DNA from 3 places in the Mesorhizobium sp. B1-1-1 genome. Region 2 is predicted to be linked to each of the others. Evidence: predicted binding sites of a transcription regulator. Region 2 holds the regulator's gene; each other region holds the start of a gene.
What was found. The regulator PhoB, encoded in region 2, activates phosphate uptake and scavenging genes when phosphate is short. The targets are predictions, from matches to a motif close to TGTCATNNANCTGTCAT.

Region 1 (5,194 bases), on a different contig from region 2:
CCTCCAGCGCATGCATCTTGCGCGTTTCGGTCTCGCGCGGCTCGAGAAAGCGCAGGGGCTCGGGGATCGGCACCTGGTAGACCAGCACCTGGCCCGCGGCGAGCGGATGTTCGGGAATGCGATGGCGGGTCTGGATGATGCTGGCGCTGGCCGTGTCGGTCGTCACCGCGACATTGGCGACCTTCTTGAAGAAGGCGCGGATCGAGACCGCATTGGTGGTGTCGTCGGCGCCCTGGTCGATGACCTTCAGCACATCGTCGGGGCCGATGATCGAAGCGGTAACCTGGACGCCGCCGGTGCCCCAGCCATAGGGCATCGGCATTTCGCGCGAGGCGAACGGCACCTGATAGCCGGGAATGGCGATGCCCTTGAGGATCGCGCGACGGATCATCCGCTTGGTCTGTTCGTCGAGATAAGCGAAGTTATAGGCGGCGATGTCGGTCGGTTGCGCGCTCATTCCGCGGCCTCTTTCTTCTCTTCAATCTTGCTGGGATTTTCGCGGGCGTCGTACTCGGCGCGCATGCGGCGCACGAGGTCGAGTTCGGCCTGGAAGTCGACATAATGCGGCAGCTTCAGATGTTCGACGAAGCCGGTCGCCTGGACGTTGTCGGAGTGCGAGATGACGAATTCCTCGTCCTGGGCGGCGGCGACAATGTCCTCGCCGAGTTCGCTTGCACGAAGAGCGCGGTCGCAGAGTGCCATGGCCATCGCCTTGCGCTCGCTCTGGCCGAAGACCAGGCCATAGCCGCGGGTGAATTGCGGTGGTGCCTTTGCCGAGCCCTTGAACTGATTGACCATCTGGCATTCGGTAACGCGCACCGTGCCGAGCGGCACGGCGAAAGGCAGTTCGGGCACGTCGAGCTCCAGCTCGACCTCGCCGATGCGGATCTCGCCGACGAAGGGATGGTTGCGGGCATAGCCGCGCTGCGTGGAATAGCCGAGCGCCAGCAGGAACCCCTCGTCGCCGCGCGACAGCGCCTGCAGGCGGATGTCGCGAGCCATCGGGAACTCCAGCGGCTCGCGGGTGATGTCGCCGGGGACATGGTCCTGAGGCATGTCTCCGTCCGGCTCGATCAGCCCTTCGCGGGCAAGGATCGCCGAGACGCGCGGCATTGCCTGCGCTTCCGTCTCGCGCCGCAAGGGCGCGGCGACATCGGCGCCGGCGGCAAGCTCGGGATCGAGCAGCCGGTGCGTGTAGTCGAAGGTGGGCCCAAGCAACTGGCCGCCGGGCAGGTCCTTGTAGGTCGCCGAAACGCGGCGTTCGACCAGCATGGTGGCGGTGTCGATGGCATTTGTATAGCCAAAGCGCGGCAGCGTGGTGCGGTAGGCCCGCACCAGGAAGATCGCCTCGATCATGTCGCCGCGCGCCTGCACGATAGCGAGTGCGGCGAGTTCGCGATCGTAAAGCGAGCCTTCGCTCATCACCCGGTCGACGCCGAGCGCCAGCTGTTCGACGATCTGGTCGAGGCGCAGTGCCGGTACCGAGCGGTCACCGCGCCGACGGTCGGCGAGCAGGCTGTGGGCGTTGGCGATTGCAGCTTCGCCGCCTTTTACCGCGACATACATGCTAGGCCTCCGTCGTCTTGATGCGTGTCGTACGCGGCAGGCAGGCGAGGCTGTCATGTGCCGCCAGGATGATGTCGACGCCGCGCGGAAAGCGGTTGATGTTCTGCTTCCACTGCTCGATGAAATGACGCGGCATGAGGGCCGGCGCGATCGTCGCCGTCTTCTCGATGCCAGGACCTTCGAGCAGCAGCGGCGTGCCTGACGTGAGATCGCCGACCTGCAGGATCAATGTGGTCGAGCGGTCGGGATAGTCCTGCGTGCCTTGCGAGAAACCGTCGAGCGCCATCATCTCGGCCGGCGAGGCCACAAAGGCGAAATGCGCGTCGGCCGGGGTGTTGGCCAGCGGCGCGCCGCTGTGAAAGCCGAGCCAGGACATGACCGCTGCCGAGGCATGCAGGGCCGGGTCGAGCCAGAGCGGCGTGTCATTGTCGCACAATGCCAGCGCAACCGCGCCCGATGTCGCCGAAAGCGGCGCCGGCGGGCGGGCCAGGGCCGGCAAGGGTTGCACGCTGCCCGGCCGCGCCATTGCGTCCATGACGGCGCGAAACACCGTCTGGGCGTTGAACACCGGATCGGCGAACCCGCCCTCGATCGATTGCGCTGCGATATCCATCAATCTTCTCCGCGAACCATGGTGAAGAAATCCACCTTCGTTGCCGCCGTTTCGGCGCGGCGCCTTTCTCGTGCCGTGGTCAAGGCAGCCCGCAGCGGCGCGAGAAGGCCCGTTTCGACCGCCTCTCGGTGGGCGGGGTCCTGCCACAGCGCGTCGGCGATGGCCGCCAGCTTCGCCTTCTGCTTGTCGCGGCCGAGCGCATAGCAATGGCCGACCTGTCCGGACGGCAGGCGCACTGTGGCGCGGGTCACGGTGGCCTCGCCGACATTGAACGGCGCGCCGCCGCCGCCGATGCGGCCGCGCATGGTGACCAGGCCGGTCTCGGGACCGCGCAGCAGTTCGGCCTCGGCAGGCAGGCCGGATTCGTTCCAGAGGCGAACGATGTCGTCGCCGCTGGACTGCGCCAGGGTTGCCATGGCCGCCTTGCGTTCGGCCTGGTCGCGCGCTTCCTGTCCTCGCATGAGCAACATCCTTGCTTCTAATTTGTCTATTGATATAGACAACCATACGAATTATACCCATTACCTAACGCGAGTCCATGACGGGTGCGTGACAGGGGCCGGCCAGGGGCGAAACCGTGAACGGAAAACACGTGGCTGACGGTATCGAGCGGCGCAGCGGCGTCTCGTTGTGGCGCCAGATCGCCGACCGAATCCTGCAATCGATCGCTGCCGGCGATTTCGCGGAGAATGCCGCGCTGCCGCCGGAGGTGGCGCTGGCCGAGCGCTATGGCGTCAACCGTCACACGGTGCGCAGCGCCATCGCGGCGCTCGTGCAAGACGGGGTACTGCGGGCCGAGCAGGGGCGCGGCACTTTCGTGCTGTCGCGCAAGCGGCTGTCCTATCCGATCGGCGCGCGCACGCGATTTTCAACCGGCTTGCAGGGCCAGGCGTCGGAGCGGCATATCGTGCTCCTGTCCTCATCGGTCGAGCCGGCCAGCCGGCGCGTCGCCGAAGCCCTGGGCCTTGCCAGGGGATCGGATGTGATTCGCCTGGAGACGCGCGGCGAGGCCGATGGGAAGCCGGTGTCGCGCGCTTCCGGCTGGTTCGACGCCAGGCGCTTCGCCGGCATCGATGTGGCCATGGCCGAGACCGGGTCGATCACCGCATCGCTCAAGCGTTTCGGCATAGACGATTATCTCAGGCAATCGACGGTGCTGTCGGCGCGTCACGCCGATGCTTCCGACCTCGCCGACCTCGATCTGCAGCCGGGCGGCATCGTGCTGGTCACGGTGGCCGTCAACATGACGCCGGACGGCCGGCCGATCCAATTCGCCGAGGCGCGCTTCCCGGCGGAGCGGGTGGAGCTGAAACTGTCGGCGCTGTAGGGCGTGTCGGCCTTATACTAACGCTGGTACCAGACCAGCTCGGTTGTCAGCGGCTTGGCGTTTGGGGGTCGACCTGCGCGGGGCGTCGTCAACTCAGGCCGGGTTCACCGCCTGCCATCTTATGCCCCCACCTCGATCACGGCCTTGATCAGGCCGGATTTCTCATGCGCCCAGCGGGCGAGGTCACGTGGCGTGTCGGCAAGCGTGGTGCGGTGGGTGACGAGCTTGGCCAGCGGCACCGCGCCATCGCGGATCGAAGCGGCGACGTGGTCGAAATCGGCCCTCAAGGCATTGCGGCTGCCGACAAGCGTCATCTCGCGCTTGTGGAACTCGGGGTCGGAAAAGGCGATGTCGTCCTTCACGACGCTGACCAGCACCAATGTCCCGCCATGCGCGACATGAGCGAAGGCCGACTGCACCGAGCCGGTGTTCCCGGTGGCGTCGAAGACCACGTCGAAGCCTTCGCCTGATGTCGCTTCGCTGACCAGATCGGATGCCGCGCCGCGCGACCCGTCGAGGGTCTTGAAGCCGAGTTCATTGGCGGCGAAGCCGAGCCTTTCGCTGCTCATGTCGAGCAGCGTCACGTCGAGCCCGGCGATGCGGGCGAAGATGGCGGTGCCGAGCCCGATCGGTCCGGCGCCGATGACGAGCGTCCGTGCGCCGGGATCGGCACGCGAGCGCCGCACCGCATGGGCGCCGATGGCCAGGAATTCGACGGCCGCGGCATCGGCCAACGACAGGCCGTTGGCTGGATAGAGGTTTTGTTCCGGGACAAGGATCTGTTCGCACATGGCGCCGTCGCGATGCACGCCGAGCACTTCGATCCGGACACAGCAATTGGGTTTACCGTGCCGGCAGGCGATGCATTTGCCGCACGCCAGATAGGGATTGATGATGACCGGCTCGCCCGTGGCAAGACCAACGCCTTCGCCCGCCTCGACGATGGTCCCCGACACTTCATGGCCCATGATGCGGGGGTAGGCGAGGAAGGGATGCTTGCCCTCGAAGATGTGGTAGTCGGTGCCGCAGATGCCGACATGGCTGACCGCCACCAGCGCCCAGCCGGGAGGCGGCGAGCCAGCCGCGGGACGGTCTTCCACGACAAGGTCGCCGGGCGAACGGCAGACAACGGCTTTCATGCTTCAATCCAGTCGGTTCATGGAATCGTCGGCGGATTTTCGACCCGGCCGGCGATCGATTTTACTTGCCACCTCGGCGGCGCAGGCCGTCGAAGTAGACGATGACGATGATCAACATGCCGGTGATGACGCGCTGCCAGAACGTGTTGACGTTGAGCAGGTTGGCGCCGTTGTTGATGGTGGAGAGGATGAACGAGCCGATCAGCGGCCCGTGCACCGAACCGATGGCGCCGAACAACGACGTGCCGCCGATCACCGACGAGGCGATGGCTTGCAGCTCGTAGGTGTCGCCCTGCGTCGGATTGCCGATGCCGATGCGGGACGCGAGCAGCACGCCGACGAAGGCCGCGCACAGGCCGGACAGCACATAGGCCATGTAGATCGTGCGCGGCACGTTGACGCCGGAGAGGCGCGCGGCTTCCGCGTTCGAGCCGACGGAGAAGAGATAGCGTCCCCATCGCGTGTGGTGCAGGAAGACGTAGGAGGGCAGGGCAACCACGATTACCATCCAGAACAGATAGGGGATCCCCAGCAGCGAGCCGCGCGAAA
Region 2 (5,194 bases):
AGATGAAACCGATGTTGTCCACCGAATTGAACACGCCCGAAGTCGCGGTCGAGAAAGCCAAGATCGAGGTCAAGAATCTCAATTTCTACTATGGCCAGTCGAAGGCGCTGAAGGATATCAGCCTGTCGCTGCCCGAGCGCAGCGTCACCGCCTTCATCGGGCCTTCGGGCTGCGGGAAGTCGACGCTGCTGCGCGTCTTCAACCGCATCTACGAGCTCTACCCGAGGCAGAGCGCCGAGGGCCAGGTGCTGCTCGACGGCCAGAATATCCTCGACCGCTCGCAGGACCTCAACCTGCTCAGGACCAAGATCGGCATGGTGTTCCAGAAGCCGACGCCGTTCCCGATGTCGATCTACGAGAACATCGCCTTCGGCGTCAGGCTCTATGAGAAGCTCAGCAAGGCGGAGATGGACGGCCGTGTCGAGCAGGCGCTGAAGCGCGCGGCACTGTGGAGCGAGGTCAAGGACAAGCTCAACGCCAGCGGCCTCAGCCTTTCGGGCGGCCAGCAGCAGCGCCTCTGCATCGCCCGCACGGTGGCGGTGAAGCCGGAGGTCATCCTGCTCGACGAGCCTGCCTCGGCGCTCGATCCGCTGTCGACCGCCAAGATCGAGGAGCTGATCGATGAGCTGCAGGCCGACTATACGATCGTCATCGTCACCCACAACATGCAGCAGGCGGCGCGCGTGTCGAAGCAGACCGCGTTCATGTATCTGGGCGAGTTGGTCGAGTTCGACCGCACCGAGAAGATCTTCACATCGCCCCGCGAGAAGCGCACGCAGGACTATATCACCGGCCGCTTCGGCTGATCCCAGGCATACGAGGACCAAGATCATGGCCGAACACACAGTCGCAGCCTTTGACGAAGATCTCGGACAGATCAGCAGGCTGATCCGCGACATGGGCGATCTCGCCTCATCGATGGTCGGCGGCGCCACCAAGGCGCTCCTGAATTCCGACAACGCGCTCGCCCAGCGCGTCGTCTCCGACGACGCCATCATGGACGCGCGCCAGCGCGAACTCGACGACCGCGCCATCACCCTGATCGCCAAGCGGCAGCCCATGGCGGACGATCTGCGCCATGTCGTCGGCTCGATCCGCATGGCGGGCGATCTCGAACGCATCGGCGATCTCGCCAAGAACATCGCCAAGCGCGTCGGCACCGTCGGCCTTGCCGCCACGCCGCGCGACCTGTCGCACTCCATCGACGCCATGGCGCAGCTTGTGCTGATCCAGGTGCAAGGCGTGATCGAGGAGTATGCGGCGCGCGATGCCGCGGCACTTGCGAAGCTGCGCGCCGACGATGAACGCATCGACGTCAAATACACGTCGGTCTTCCGCGAGCTGCTGACCTACATGATGGAGGATCCGCGCAACATCACCGCCTGCACGCATCTTTTGTTCTGCGCCAAGAATCTCGAGCGCATCGGCGATCACGTGACCAACATTGCCGAAAATGCCTATTATGTGCTGACCGGCACGCAATTGCCCGCCAATCGCCCGAAGCAGGACGAGACGGCGATGTCGGCGCCAGCGGCTTGACGGCAGGGGTGACCAGTCGATGATCGCGCCACGCATCATGGTGGTGGAGGACGAGGAGCCGCTGGGTGTGCTGCTCCGTTACAATCTGGAATCGGAGGGTTATCAGGTAGAGGTGGTGACGCGCGGCGACGAAGCCGAGATCCGCTTGCAGGAGAATGTCCCTGACCTTCTTGTGCTCGACTGGATGGTGCCGGCGGTGTCCGGCATCGAGCTCTGCCGCCGTCTCCGGATGCGGCCCGAGACCGAGCGGCTGCCGATCATCATGCTGACGGCGCGCGGCGAGGAAAGCGACCGGGTGCGCGGTCTCTCCACCGGCGCCGACGACTATCTGGTCAAGCCGTTCTCAACGCCGGAATTCATGGCACGCGTCAAGGCGCTGCTGCGCCGCGCCAAGCCCGAAGTTCTGTCCAGCGTGCTCAAGGTCGGCGACATCGTGCTCGACCGTGAATCGCACCGGGTCTACCGCAAGAAAAGCGAGATCCGGCTCGGGCCGACCGAGTTCCGCCTGCTCGAATTCATGATGCGACATCCCGGCCGCGTGTTCTCGCGCAGCCAACTGCTCGACAATGTCTGGGGCGAAACGATCTATATCGACGAGCGCACCGTGGACGTGCATGTCGGCCGGCTGCGCAAGGCGGTCAACAATGGCCGCATGCCTGACGTGATCCGCACCATTCGGGGCGCGGGGTATGCGATTCGCGAAGACTAGGGATATGTCACGCAACGTTCTCGCCCACGCCTGATTTCGCCTGTGCCCCCGGCGCGAAAATCTCCTGGTCGACGAAGGTCAGCGCGCGCATGGCGCAGCCCTCGCGGATCAGTGGCAGTTCGTTCGGCTCGGTGTCGAAGGAAATCGATTTCGAGTGCTGGCCGCCGGCGGTCTGGGCAATGGCCTCGCGCAGAGCCGGCTCGATCAGGTCGAAGGCGGCGGCGCTGACGCCGACCATGGCGACCGGCGCCGGATCGATCAGCGCGAACAGGCTGCCAAGGCCGTAACCCAGCGCCTCGCCGGCCTTGCGGTAGGCTTCGCGCTCCGGCCCGTCCTTTTCGCGCGCCGAGGCCGCCAGGGTGCGCATGTCGGCGTCGCTGACGTCGACGGGCTCGGTGTCCTCGCCAAGCTGCCTCGCGTTGCGCCAGATGGCATAGTTGCCGGCATAGGCCTCGACGCAGCCGCGCCGCCCGCAGCGGCAGAGCGCCCCGCCGGGGCGATGGATCATGTGGCCGAACTCGCCTCCGGATGAATGGGTGCCGGTGAACAGTTCACCCTTCAGCACCAAGCCCATGCCGATGCCGTGCGACAAAAGGATGGCGATGAAGTCGTCGCGGTAGCGCTGGGGATCGCGCCAGCGCAGCGCCACCGCCATCATGTTGCAATCGTTCTCCATGGTGGCGGGAATGCCGAACTCGGCCTCCAGTATGTCGGCGAAGGCGATGTCGGTCTGCGGCGTGATCGGCGACCACAGCATGGTGCGCGCATCCGTGTCGGTGATGCCCTGGATCGCCAGCGCGATACGGGCGATGCTGCCGACGTCGAGGTCGGGATCCTCGAACCGCCGCCTGACGATGGCCACGCATTCGCCGATCAGCGCCTCGCGCGACAGGGTGAGCGTGTCCAGCCGGCGCTGCTCTTCAGATATCACCTGGCCGGCATAGTCGATGACGGCGACGGAGAGAAAATTCAGCGACAGCACCACGGTCATCACCGCCGCGGCTTCAGGGTTGAGGCTGAGGCCGACCTGCGGCCGGCCGCGTTTCAGCGCACCGGCCTCGCTCGGCTTGCTCTGCGCCAGGATGCCTTCGCCAATCAGGTCGGAGGAGATCGCCGATATGGTGGAATGGCTGAGCCCGGTGGTCGCGGCAATCTCGGTGCGCGAGGGCTGCCCGGCACGGCGCACGGCCGCGATCACCATCGCCCGGTTGCGTCGGCGCAAATCGTCGTGGCGGATTCCGACCGACATGTTTCTCGCATCCTCCCCGTCGCCGCGTTCTCTCCCCAGGATCCCGACGACCGTCAAATACTGGCAGAACCGGCCTTGGCTGTCATTATTTATTCCGGAGCTCGAAAAAAATTCACGAGGACATCAAAATACATCAGAATCGACGTTGACAGCGTTCCGACGATGGACCAGTGTTTTTTCGAGGCTCGAAAAAATAGAGCCTTTGTGCCGGCCTACGGGCCTGTTTGGTCGCGCCATACGCGGCGCAGGGAGGATTAAGATGAAGAGATTCACAGCCGCCATCCTGGCGGGTGTCGCCATGTCGCTGACGCTCGCGTCGGTCGCGCAGGCGAAGGACAAGGTCATCGGCGTTTCCTGGTCGAACTTCCAGGAAGAGCGCTGGAAGACCGACGAGGCCGCCATGAAGAAGGCGATCGAAGCCGCCGGCGACAAGTATATTTCCGCCGACGCCCAGTCCAATCCCGGCAAGCAGCTCACCGACGTCGAGAGCCTGATCTCCCAGGGCGCCAATTCGCTGATCATCCTGGCGCAGGACGCCTCCGCCATCGGCCCGGCGGTGCAGAAGGCGCTCGACGAAGGCATTCCGGTCGTCGGCTATGACCGCCTGATCGAGAACAAGGACGTCTTCTATCTGACCTTCGACAACAAGGAAGTCGGCCGCATGCAGGCCCGCGAAGTGTTCAAGGTGAAGCCGGAAGGCAACTACGTCTTCATCAAGGGCTCGGGTGCCGATCCGAATGCCGATTTCCTGTTCTCGGGCTCCATGGAAGTGCTCAAGGACGCCATCGACAGCGGCAAGATCAAGAATGTCGGCGAAGCCTATACGGATGGCTGGCTGCCGGCCAATGCGCAGAAGAACATGGAGCAGTTCCTGACCGCCAACGACAACAAGGTCGACGCGGTCGTCGCGGCCAATGACGGCACTGCCGGCGGCGTCGTCGCGGCGCTGACGGCTCAAGGCCTGGCCGGTACCGTTCCGGTCTCGGGCCAGGACGGCGACCACGCGGCGCTGAACCGCATCGCGCTCGGCACGCAGACCGTGTCGGTGTGGAAGGACGCGCGTGAACTCGGCAAGAATGCCGCCGAGATCGCCTCGCAGCTGGCCGACGGCAAGAAGATGACCGATATCGCCGGCGTCAAGGACTTCACAACGCCCGGTGGGAACACCGTCAAATCGCTGTTCCTGACCCCGGTTGCGATCACCAAGGACAATCTCAACGTCGTCATCGACGCCGGCTGGATCAAGAAAGACGAGGTCTGTGCCGGCGTCGCGGCGGGCAGCGTAGCGGCCTGCAACTGATCTTCCATTTCATGCGATGAACGCCGCGGCTGCCAAGCCGCGGCGTTTTTTCAAGAAAATTTGTTTTTCCGCCCCGGGCGGGTAACTTCTAGGCTGGCTTCCGGCATCCCGCATCGGACGGGCAGGCCGGTGGGAGAAAATCATGACCGATACGACGTCCAACCCGCAGGCCGACACCGCGCGTGCGTCGGAACTCGGCGCCGTCGCCCGGTTCCTTAAGGCGACCGAGATCGACACGCGCATGCTCGGCATGATCGGCGCGCTGCTGCTGATCTGGATCGGGTTGCATGTCTTGTCCAGCCTGCGTCTCGGCGTCAATCCGCTCGATTTCGACAGCCGTACCTTTCTCACGCCGCGCAATCTGTGGAACCTGTCGGTGCAGACCTCGGCCGTCGCC
Region 3 (5,194 bases), on a different contig from region 2:
TTGAAAAACAGGCCTTGAGAGCGGCCAGCTTCAGCCGTTCGGCGTCTCTGGGGAAAAATGCGCGCGCTGGCGCGGCACGCCGAGCCCGGTGTCGGGCGGCTCGCCGGCGGCCGGCCGGTTCTCGATCATGTGCAGGGTGCGCCAGCCGCCGAGACGGTAGTAGGCCGCGGCCAGCAGCAGGGAGGTGATCGAGCCGGCCGGGAAACTCCACCACAGCGCTTCCTCGCCGATCACATCCCGCATGAAATAGGCAAAGCCGGTGCGCACGACCAGCACCGAGATCACCAGGATGACCAGCGGCGGCATCACGGCGCCCGTGGCGCGCACGGTGGCGAACAGCACGATGGTGACGCCGAACAGGATGAACGACCAGGACGCGACGTTGTTGATGTGAGCGGCGATGTCTATCGCCGCGCTGTCGCGGCTCAGGAACAGGCTGAGGATCGAGCGATCGAAGACCCATAGAAGTGCCACGAGAGCACCGGTCAGCACCAGGTTGAAGCCGACGCCTGACGCTGCGATGCGGCTGATGCGGTCCCAGCGGCCGGCGCCGACGTTCTGCGCCGCCATCGAGGACACGGCCGCGCCGATGGCGAGCGCGGGCATCTGGATGTAGGTCCATAACTGCGCGGCGATGCCGTAGGCGGCGGCCACCTGCGAACCGTAGGAATTGACGATGCCCATCACCGTCAGGGCCGCGGCCGAAATCACGATCATCTGCAAACCCATCGGAACGCCCTTGAAGACGACGACGCGCAGCAAGGCGGGGTCCGGCCGCAGCAGCGCCAGATTGGCGCCGGCCAGACGCAGCGGATGCTTACGGACATAGAGCACGATCAGGATGGCAATGACGCTCACCGTCTGGCCCACAAGCGTCGAGGTCGCCGAGCCGGCGATGCCGAGCTCTGGAAACGGCCCGATGCCGCGGATGAGCAGTGGGTTCAAGATGATGTCGAGCACGACGGCGAGCGCCATAAAAAAGAACGGCGTGCGCGAATCGCCGGCGCCGCGCAGCACCGTCATGACAAAGGACAGAAGGTTCATCATCGGCACGGCGACGAAGATGATGCGCAAATAGGAGCGCGCCAGCGGCAAGGCGTCGGGCGGTGTGCCGAGCGCGCCCAGAATGGCGTCCACCCAAATCCAGCCGCAGACGGCGAACAGCACCGAGACGAAGAAGAAGAAGGTGGCGCTGGTGCCGACGATGCGGCGCGCCTCGGGCAGGTCGCGGGCGCCGACCGATTGCGCCACCAGTATGGTGGCCGCCATGCCAATGCCGAACACGGTGCCGAGGATGAGGAACAGCACCAGATTGGCATTGGAGGTGGCGGTGAGCGCGGATTCGCCGAGGAAGCGGCCGACCCAGACGGCGTTTACAGAGCCGTTGAGCGATTGCAGCACGTTGGAGCCGAGCACCGGCAGGGCGAACAGCAGGAGCGTGCGCGGAATGGGGCCGCTGGTCAGGTCACCGGTGCGCCGGCGCGCGGGCATCTTTTCATCCATGGCGGGCAATCCGGCAAAGCTGGTTCTTTTGAGTCCGGCACGCAGGATACCGCAGGCCCGACCGGGATGCACCCTTGCGAAAGGAGCGACGGCGGGCAAGGCACGCCGTCGTGCATCCGATCAAGCTTGTCGGGCAGGAGGCGCCAGGCGGCGCCTCCTGCAAGATGCTTACTTCCTGGCGAGGCCGGGAAGCGTGACCTGAAAGACAAGGAACATGGTGTCGACATCGGCGCCGTCCTCGGCCTTGTAGGGCGCGCCGACCTGGAAACCGTCCTGGGCGAGGAAATCGTTGTCGTTGGCGACGAACAGGAAATAGTCGTCGGGCAGCTTCGGATCGAGCACGCTTGCCAGCGACATCGCTTCCCACTTCTCCGAGAGGTTGTCCTTGTCGTTGGGCGCGCCATTGTGCAGGCCGAAGCGGGCAAGCTCGGCCTTGTCGTTGATGTCGATGAACGGCGTCAGCCTTGCCGGCGTCACCGACGGATCGAGCACGCCCTTGGGCGCCACCGGCTTGTCGGCGGCATCGAAGGGACCGCCGGCGATGTCGGTCGCGCCGGAAAGGTCGACAATGTCGATCTTGCGATACAGCGACTCCTCGCCCTTCAGGCCCTGGCCGTTGCCGCTGTCGCGCGCCAGCATCAGGAAAGCGGTATCCGACAGCGCCACGATCTCGCTTTGCGCAGCCACCTTGGTCTTGCCCTTGGCGTCCTTGAACACCGGCAGCGGCACGACATATTCATGTGCCAGCTTGAGATGGGCAAGATCGGAGGCGTCATAGATCAGCGCCCTGGTGTTCTGGCGCGTCGAGGCCGAATCGCCGCCGTCCTGCCGGGTCGCCGACTGCAAGACCGCGATTACGAACTTGCCGTCCGGCGTCATTGCCATGCCTTCGAGGCCCTGATTGTTCTGGCGGCCGGTTTCGGGATCCTTTGGGTCGGGTTCGGCAGCACCTGGGCCCGGATTGTCGGAAGCAAAATTGGCCGTGCCGTGGCGCATCGGCACGAGCGCGGCCGGAGGCTGGGTCGCCGACATCAGACGGCCGTCGGCGGAGAAGCGGTAGATGTCGGGACCGTATTCGTCGGAGACGAGCATGGTGCCGTCGGGCAGCCGCACGATCGCCTCGTTGTCGAGCGCGAGCTTGCCATTGTCGGCCTGCGGCAGGACAGGCATGTCGCCGGCGGCGGGACGCACGCCGTTCAGCGGGTCGAGACCGCTGGCGTCGGCGCCCTTGTCGTCGGTCAGGAGCATGGTGTCGGCGAGCGTCGCCTTGACGCCGGTCTGCTCCTGGCCGGCCGCGGGCGCGGCACCTGGCGCCACCGGGGCGAACTCGATGTTGATCGTGTTGAGGCGCGGCCGGTAGTCGGTGGTACCGACGACGTTATAACCGCGGTCGGGCAGCAGCCACAGCGAGCCTCTGTAGGTGCCGGCATCATGCGTCCAGCCCGCGGTGTCGATCGACATGCCGGAGCCGGAGCCGAAGGTCTCGCCGAACCTGTCGCGCTGGCCGGCCGGGATGCGGCCAACCCCCACCAGCCCCTTGTTGACGAAACTGGCGCCGCCGACGCTGGCCGAGCTGTCGGCGAAGGCGGGCAGCGAAACGGCCGAGGCCGCCAGCGCGGCGACCAGCAGCCGCAACGAGAATGAGCGTAGATGCGTCATGGATATCCCCTTGATGACAAAGCGCCGGGACGGCGGAATTCTGAGGTTGCCTGGCGGCGGCGAGGCTGCCGCCCTGGAGGGCCGCTTGTGCCCTCGGCAAGCGGTCTAAGGCGCGAACATGATGCTTGCATGACAGTTGGTGACGCATTCGCGTCGGCCCGCCGCGACGCTGCTGGGGAAGTGCGGCCGCGCCGGAAAATCGATCGTTCCAACACAGGTTCGACAGCGTCCAGGAGCTGTTCGCAGTACTAGACACTTATGTACAGTACGTATATGGTGCCGGTTTCGGACAGTCCGGGGAGGGAAGCCTTGAAGTCTCACTACCGCGCAGTCGTCATCGGGGGAGGAGTGGTGGGCGCTTCGGTGCTCTATCACCTGGCGCGGTTCGGCTGGTCGGATGTGGCGCTGATCGAGCGCGCCGAACTGACGGCGGGGTCGACTTGGCATGCGGCGGCGGGGTTCCACGCGCTCAATGCCGACCCCAATGTCGCCGCGCTGCAGGATTACACCATCAACCTTTACCGCGAGATCGAGGCCGAATCCGGCCAGGACGTCGGCCTGCACATGACCGGCGGCGTCAACATCGCCAGCGATCCGGCGCGCTGGGAGTGGCTGAAATCGGCCTGGGCGGTATTCCAGTCGGTCGGCATCGAGACCGCCCGGCTGGTGACGCCTGACGAGATCAAGGCGATCTGCCCGATCGTCGACGTCACCGGCGTGCTTGGCGGCCTCTACGATTCCAACGAGGGCCATCTCGACCCTTACGGCACGACGCATGCGTATGTCGGTGCCGCCAAGAAGCGCGGCGCCGACGTGATCCTGCGCAACCGCGTGGTCGAGCTGAAGGCGCGCGCCGACGGCCATTGGGACGTGGTCACAGAGCAACGCACCATCACCGCCGAGCATGTCGTGAATGCCGGCGGGTTGTGGGCCAAGCAACTCGGCCGCATGGCCGGGGTTGAACTGCCGGTGACGCCGATGGAGCACCATTATTTCGTCACCGAGGACATTCCGGAAGTCGCTGCCCTCGACAAGGAGATCGGCCTGGCCGTCGATCTCGACGGCTTTTCCTATCTGCGGCAGGAGCGCAAGGGCGTGCTGCTCGGCGTCTACGAGCAGAACCCGAAGCACTGGAACATGGACGGCGCGCCGTGGGATTACGGCATCGAGCTCATCCCCGAAGACATCGACCGCATCGGCCCGGAACTTGCCAAGGCGCATGAGCGCTTCCCTTGCCTGGCGACGGCAGGCATCCGCAAATGGGTCAACGGCGCCTTCACCTTCACCCCGGACGGCAATCCGATCGTCGGGCCGGTCCGCGGCCTGAAGAATTACTGGGTCGCCTGCGGCGTCATGGCCGGCTTCAGCCAGGGCGGCGGCGTCGGCAAGTCGCTGGCCGAGTGGATGATTTACGGCGAGCCGCAGGCCGACATTTTCGGCATGGACATCGCCCGCTACGGCGCCTTCGCCGCAAACCGGGAATATCTCAGGCAGACGACGCGACAGTTTTATTCTCGTCGTTTCGTCATGACCTTTCCCAACGAACGGCTGCCTGCGGGCCGGCCGCTGAAACGCCCCGGCGCCTATGACGGCATGAGTGCGGCGGGCTGCGAATGGACGGCCTCCTGGGGGCTGGAAATCCCCGCCTATTTCGCGCCGATGGGATTCCGCGAGGAGACGACGCTCAGGCGTTCCAACGCCTTCGACATCGTCGGTGACGAGGCGCTGCAAGTCCGGCGCGCCGCCGGCCTCATCGATATCTCGGCCTATGCGCGCTACGCGACCTCGGGACCGGGCGCGGAGGCCTGGCTCGACAGGCTGCTGGCCTGCAGGCTGCCGAAGGCGGGACAGGCGAGGCTGGCGCCGATGCTCGGGCCGGACGGGCGGCTGAAGGGCGATCTCACCGTCTTCAACTGGGGCAATGGCGACTACTGGCTGATGGGCTCCTACTATCTGCGCGAATTCCACATGCGCTGGTTCGAAGCGCATATGGCTGAAGGCGTTTGCGTCACCGATATTTCAGATGCGATGT

Region 1: phnF (phosphonate metabolism transcriptional regulator PhnF) is a predicted target of PhoB. The motif match lies at 2,718-2,734, and genes of this name have one in related genera.
Region 3: FJ986_RS18400 (esterase-like activity of phytase family protein) is a predicted target of PhoB. The motif match lies at 3,281-3,297, and genes of this name have one in related genera.

Annotation. Positions count from the first base shown of each region.
Region 1 covers NZ_VFWW01000018.1:33,554-38,747, reverse strand. Annotated here, with positions in the region: gene FJ986_RS28450 (alpha-D-ribose 1-methylphosphonate 5-phosphate C-P-lyase PhnJ) at 1-457, opposite strand, end outside; gene FJ986_RS28445 (carbon-phosphorus lyase complex subunit PhnI) at 454-1,566, opposite strand; gene phnH (phosphonate C-P lyase system protein PhnH) at 1,568-2,179, opposite strand; gene phnG (phosphonate C-P lyase system protein PhnG) at 2,179-2,640, opposite strand; gene phnF (phosphonate metabolism transcriptional regulator PhnF) at 2,757-3,506, shown strand; gene FJ986_RS28425 (zinc-binding alcohol dehydrogenase family protein) at 3,626-4,645, opposite strand; gene FJ986_RS28420 (ABC transporter permease) at 4,707-5,194, opposite strand, start outside.
Region 2 covers NZ_VFWW01000015.1:29,655-34,848, forward strand. Annotated here, with positions in the region: gene pstA (phosphate ABC transporter permease PstA) at 1-6, shown strand, start outside; gene pstB (phosphate ABC transporter ATP-binding protein PstB) at 3-806, shown strand; gene phoU (phosphate signaling complex protein PhoU) at 832-1,539, shown strand; gene phoB (phosphate regulon transcriptional regulator PhoB) at 1,559-2,248, shown strand; gene FJ986_RS26715 (ROK family protein) at 2,256-3,497, opposite strand; gene xylF (D-xylose ABC transporter substrate-binding protein) at 3,757-4,797, shown strand; gene FJ986_RS26725 (sugar ABC transporter permease) at 4,940-5,194, shown strand, end outside.
Region 3 covers NZ_VFWW01000008.1:206,502-211,695, reverse strand. Annotated here, with positions in the region: gene FJ986_RS18410 (MFS transporter) at 1-18, shown strand, start outside; gene FJ986_RS18405 (MATE family efflux transporter) at 31-1,503, opposite strand; gene FJ986_RS18400 (esterase-like activity of phytase family protein) at 1,672-3,162, opposite strand; gene FJ986_RS18395 (FAD-dependent oxidoreductase) at 3,472-5,194, shown strand, end outside.